One region of the Alkalimarinus coralli genome, then DNA from elsewhere that is predicted to be linked to it. Evidence: predicted binding sites of a transcription regulator. Region 1 holds the regulator's gene; the other holds the start of a gene.
The links. The regulator sigma-54, encoded in region 1, starts transcription at its own class of promoters, with help from an activator protein. The targets are predictions, from matches to a motif close to GTTGGCACGNNNNTNGNNT.

Region 1 (3,147 bases):
CTTCGAGAACATGGAGTGCGGTGCTTTTTCCTGACCCTGAGCGACCGCTTACTATAACAAGTTTCATTATCCTACCTGGTTGATTGAGTTAATGATGTTCGTTTAGAACCAAAGTGCTCAGCTAGTATATTGAACGGCAAAATGATCAATCAGTTATGATTGAATGATTGTGTTGTATAGTGACTCACTGTCCTCGCAACCTCTAAGCTTTCGGCACAGTTCGGTATTATTGAATTTCTCTGCCAGCTGGCTGAGTAACTCCAAGTGTTCACTGGTTGCTTCTTGTGGGACGATAAGTACAAACAGCAGGTCAACAGGCTCATTATCGATCGAATCAAAGGGCACTTTCTGATTAAGCGTTAGCAAGGCTCCGATTACTTTGTGGCAGTTTTCCAGCCTGCAGTGAGGAATTGCGATTCCTTGACCAATGCCAGTACTGCCTAATCGTTCTCTACCGATCAGGCTGTTAAAGATCGTGTTTTCATTAATATCTGGATATTGTTGCGCTATTCGCTGCGCAATTTCTTCCAGAACTTTCTTTTTGCTGCTCCCGGGCAGGCTGCAAAGAGCCAGCTCGGGAGACAGTATAGATTGAATTGAAACTGACGTATCGGTCATTATTAATGCTTATTCTATTCTATGGCAAGTAACTTATCGTGCGGATGCACCGTGAAGTCTGTCGACATTCTTCTCTTTATGCTTAAGAATTTGACGGTCGAGCTTGTCTACCAGCATATCTATTGCTGCGTACATGTCTTCCTGCTCTGCTGTAGCATGAATATCGGCGCCACTGATATGAAGGGTCGCTTCTGCAATTTGACGAAGTTTTTGAACTGATAATGTAACCTGAACGTTGCTGATATGGTCAAAGTGTCGTTCAAGCTTTTCGAGCTTGCTGCTAACATAGTCTTTCAAAGAGTCTGTCAGATCAACGTGGTGTCCCGTAATATTCAATTGCATATTTCGCTCCTAGTATCGTTTTTGTGTTCCCTGAAATCTTCTACATATTGAGGCGCGTTTGAATGTGCGACTAGCAATGAGTCTACTAGTGAAACATCCGAATAGCGTTAACTCAATTCCTGGCAGTGATCAGCAAGGGAACAGAACTTCATTGCCTTTGTTTTTCACTTTACTTTCTTGATGACGCTTTGCCTGGGCTTGTGTTAAGCCCCGCCAAGCCTATCTTTTGATGCCAACAATCTTAGCATATTAGCTAATCCATTTATTGACTCAAAACCGTTTAATTCTGAATACCCCTCATAACTAAAATTATACTAAACGTTTTCGTTCATTTGATGGGGGTATTGACATCGCTTCGCGATATTTTGCGATGGTTCGTCTTGCTACTTTGATACCTTGTTCGTCGAGTATCGTTGCTATTTTGCTATCGCTTAGCGGTTTTTTGGCAGATTCAGCCGCTACCAGTTTTTTAATGATGGCGCGAATTGCGGTTGATGAACACTCGCCTCCAGATGCTGTGCTTACATGGCTGGAGAAGAAATATTTAAGTTCAAATATGCCTCTGGGAGTATGCATGAATTTTTGGGTGGTGACCCTTGATATGGTTGACTCATGCATATCTACGGCCTCCGCTATATCATGCAGAATAAGAGGCTTCATTGCCTCTTCACCATGATCAAGAAAACCTTGTTGATGTTCCACGATCTTACTGGAAACCTTCAGCAGTGTCTCATTACGACTTTGTAAGCTTTTAATAAACCACTTGGCCTCTTGTAACTGATCCTTCATATAAGTGTTGTCAGCACTACTGTCAGCTCGTTTAACGAGTGATGCGTAGCTTGAATTAACCCTTATCTTAGGGGCAATTTCCGGGTTGAGCTCCACTTTCCAACGCTCATTAACCTTTTTGACAACCACATCTGGAACAACATACTCGGGTGTATTACCGCTGATCTGCTCGCCTGGTCGAGGGTTAAGTGATTGAATGAGTTTGATAACCTGTTTAAGGTCGGTCTCTTTTATGCGGCTGCGTCTTATCAGTTGGGCGTAGTCCCGGTTGCCTAAAAGATTGAGGTAATGGTTGATGACCAGTTTTGCCTGAGGTAACCATGGTGTGCTATCTGGAAGCTGATTGAGTTGGATTAGCAGGCACTCTTGCAGGTCTCGACTGGCTACCCCTGGCGGATCAAAATGTTGAATTCGTTTTAGAACCGCTTGTACTTCGTCTAGCTCAACTTCGTGCTCGCTCGCTTCTTCCTGATTGGTTTCAGCAAAACCGGATAAGATCTCCTCAACGGTGCTGGATAAATAGCCATCGGTATTAACTGAGTCAATGATAGACATGGCGATCAGTTTATCAATGTCTGACATGGGGGTCAGGTTGAGTTGCCAAAGCAGATGATCCTGAAGGGATTCGCCCACGCTGTTACGTGACTCAAAGTCGCTATCTTCTTCTGGGGCAGGACCAGACGGTGCGTTGTTGGGGTAAATGTCATCCCATGCGGTATCTACTGGCAAGTCATTTGGAATGCTGTCAGACCAGTCTTCTGCGTTCATAATTTCATCAGAGCCTTCTGAGCTGGCTTCTGCCATGGACTCTTTAGCTTGCGATGCAGAATCATCGGCTGTGTTTTGCTCTTGGGAGGAGGTCTCTGTATCCGGGTTCTCGGATCGATTACGATCATCGTCAGATATTTCCAGCATTGGATTGGACTCAAGGGCCTCTTGGATTTCCTGCTGCAAATCAAGAGTAGAAAGCTGCAGTAAGCGTATTGCCTGCTGCAGTTGAGGGGTCATTGTCAGCTGCTGACCTAGTTTGAGCTGAAGTGATGCTTTCATGACCATTGATTACCTACCGCCTTATGCAAAACCATCAATGAACAAGGTCTCCTCATTGTTTAGTTATTTTATTGTCTCTACCAGGTTTAGTGTAAACCACTTCCGAGTCAGTTGTTTTATTATTTCCGGTTAATCATATTTTAGTTAGGAGATTGAAAAAATAGTAGTCATGGCAAGCGCTATTATTAATATTTGAGCACTGTAACGCTTGGGGAGACTATTAAAGCCTAAATTGTTCTCCTAGATATACATCTTTAACTTGTTGGTTTGACAGAACATCTTCCGCAGTGCCCGACGCTATAATGTGTCCGTCGCTCACGATATACGCTTTCTCACAAATATCAAGGG
Region 2 (3,147 bases), 1.1 Mb from region 1:
ACCGCAGACGCGGTATGGTGTGGCGTTCTGAACGGGCGACGTCCCCAACTTGTAACATCAACAGGTTGACCACTGATTGAGTGAATGGCAGCAACTTCTAACGCCTCTTGTTCACTTAGTCCAGGCAGAATACCCGGCAACCGAGAGGCCAACATGCTTTTACCGGTACCCGGCGGGCCGTAAAACAGCAGGTTGAGACTGGCAGCCGCAGCTATCTCTAGCGCTCGCCGGGCCAGAAATTGCCCTTTCACTTCGATCAAATCAGGCACAGCTTGACCACTCTGGGCAGATTCACCAAAAATTAACTCAGATAAATGACTATCACCTTTGATATCAGCACAGACATCAAGCAGGTGCTTGGCCGCTAATACCCGGGTTGAGCGACACAGAGCAGCCTCATCACTATTCGCCTGCGGAACATAAAGCGTTCGCTGTGCTTTGCCGCAAGCCATCGCCGCTGGCAAACTGCCTTTTACTGAACGAACCTCCCCGGTTAATGCAAGCTCACCTATAAACTCTCTGTCTTTTAACTGTTCAGCCGGCAACTGATGGGAGGCTGCGAGAATGCCTAACGCAATCGCCAAGTCATACCGCCCTCCCTCTTTGGGCAGGTCAGCTGGGGCTAAGTTGATAGTGATTCGACGATTGGGAAACTCGAAGCCAGAATTAATAAGGGCGCTTCTTACACGGTCTTTACTCTCTTTGACCGCAGTTTCCGGAAGCCCGACAATTGAAAGGCTGGGCAGACCATTTGAGATATGTGTCTCCACTGTAACCAACGGAGAACTCACGCCGACTCGGGCGCGACTATAGATAATCGAAAGTGACATAGCATTCCTTGCTATTGTCCCCTCTTTTTTCCTCTGCTCACAGATGGGTGAGTATAAAAAAAGGGGAGTTCCAAATTAGTGCGTTTACCAACACACGGCATAAACTAAACAGATTCCAGGTTATGCAGCGTTTAAACAGTGCCGTGCAGGGTGACGCGGTTATTTATCGGCTAGCTTTTTTTCCAGCTCAGTTACCTGCTTCTCTAACTGCTCTAACATGGCGCGCGTTCTTAACAGCACCGCTTCTTGAGTTTCAAACTCTTCACGGGTTACCAGGTCGAGCTTGCTCAATACACTGCTCACCACCATCTTGACATGGTTGTGCAGGTCATCCTGAGCTGACTTAGCCACATCAGGGATAAACTGGCCGACCTGCTCATGAATAGAATTCAAAAGTTGTTGAGGCGTTAACATGGACTGTGATTCCTTGTAATTCAGTTGCGTAAAGTCATCTGCTATGCATTGCTACGGGCTTTATACATTGAGGTAGCAACCGGATACAGCATACTGTGAGCCATTCTATCACGCTTAATATAATCCTCTAAATGTTTCTATCGGCACCGATTCTGACACAGCAGTGGATCTGCCACGATATTAAGTGCTGGAAATCCCAAAAGATAGATCAATGCACCAATAATGTGCACCAACATTTATTAAGCATCATAACCGCACCAGATCAGTTCGCATTCATGAACAATGCGCTATAATTGGGCCTAGCAAATTAACAAAACCAAAAAACAGACCGTTATCTAACTGTTTTTTATGTTATTTTAGCCATTGGCACAGCGAATGCTAATACTACGTACAATCCGCACGGCTACTCACTATAAGTTGCTTATCCAAGCCTTAATAGAAAGTACAGTGTGCGTAGTAATAGTTTCGGTCAACCGACTCAATAACTAAAAATTTCGGCGGCTCTAAAGGAGAACCAAATGAAACTCGTAACTGCCATTATCAAGCCTTTCAAACTCGACGACGTGCGTGAAGCATTGTCAGAAATCGGAGTACAGGGCATCACCGTAACAGAAGTAAAAGGTTTCGGTCGCCAGAAAGGGCATACAGAACTATACCGCGGTGCGGAATATGTTGTGGACTTTCTTCCTAAAGTAAAAGTAGAAGTGGCGATTGACGTTGATCTACTTGATCAAGTTATCGAAGCCATCACTAAAGCGGCTAATACAGGGAAAATCGGCGACGGCAAAATCTTTGTCACAACGCTTGAGCAGATCATTCGTATTCGTACCGGTGAAACCGGCGCTGATGCGGTTTAATCGCGATCTGAAATACTCTTCTTAGATTAATCATTAAATAAGCCTAGTGCGGAGGGCTTAATTATGGAAAACAATATCTTCCAGTTGCAGTATGCAATGGATACGTTCTACTTCCTCGTTTGTGGTGCTTTGGTCATGTGGATGGCCGCCGGGTTTGCAATGCTTGAAGCAGGCCTTGTACGATCAAAAAACACCACAGAAATTCTGACTAAAAACGTCGCGCTGTTTGCGATCTCTTGCATCATGTACCTAGTGTGTGGCTACTCGATCATGTACGGCGGTGATATCTTCCTTTCGGGCATTCAGAATGTTGATGTTGCAGCCACATTAGGCGAATTTGCTGGCCGTGAAGACGGTTTTGAAGGCGGCTCTATCTACTCTGGTGCGTCTGACTTTTTCTTCCAGGTAGTATTCGTTGCAACAGCCATGTCTATCGTATCAGGTGCGGTTGCTGAGCGTATGAAGCTTTGGGCCTTCCTGGCTTTTGCCGTCGCAATGACAGCGGTTATCTACCCACTTGAAGGTTCTTGGACTTGGGGCGGAAACTCTGTATTTGGCCTCTATTCTCTTAGCGACCTTGGTTTCTCTGACTTCGCAGGTTCAGGTATCGTTCACATGGCAGGTGCATCAGCGGCTTTAGCCGGTGTTTTACTACTAGGTGCCCGTAAAGGTAAATACGGTCCTAACGGCCAGGTTAATGCAATCCCAGGTGCGAACCTTCCACTTGCAACCTTAGGTACATTCATCCTGTGGATGGGTTGGTTCGGTTTCAACGGTGGTTCTGTACTGAAACTTGGCGACATAAACAGTGCAAACTCGGTAGCGATGGTTTTCCTTAACACTAACGCTGCTGCTGCAGGTGGTGCGGTTGCTGCACTTATCACAGCTCGCCTACTGTTTGGTAAAGCGGATTTGACCATGCTACTTAACGGTGCGTTGGCGGGTCTGGTTGCCATCACTGCTGAGCCTTCTACGCCTAGCGCACTTCAGGCTACACTGTTTGGCGCAATCGGTGGTGTATTAGTAGTATTCAGTATCATCACGCT

Region 2: glnK (P-II family nitrogen regulator) is a predicted target of sigma-54. The motif match lies at 1,607-1,625, and genes of this name have one in related genera.

The regions. Positions count from the first base shown of each region.
Region 1 is NZ_CP096016.1:648,997-652,143, forward strand. It holds gene rapZ (RNase adapter RapZ) at 1-67, opposite strand, end outside; gene ptsN (PTS IIA-like nitrogen regulatory protein PtsN) at 154-618, opposite strand; gene hpf (ribosome hibernation promoting factor) at 652-960, opposite strand; gene MY523_RS02870 (RNA polymerase factor sigma-54) at 1,270-2,799, opposite strand; gene lptB (LPS export ABC transporter ATP-binding protein) at 3,020-3,147, opposite strand, start outside.
Region 2 is NZ_CP096016.1:4,364,878-4,368,024, reverse strand. It holds gene MY523_RS19735 (YifB family Mg chelatase-like AAA ATPase) at 1-830, opposite strand, end outside; gene MY523_RS19730 (accessory factor UbiK family protein) at 990-1,244, opposite strand; gene glnK (P-II family nitrogen regulator) at 1,763-2,101, shown strand; gene MY523_RS19720 (ammonium transporter) at 2,165-3,147, shown strand, end outside.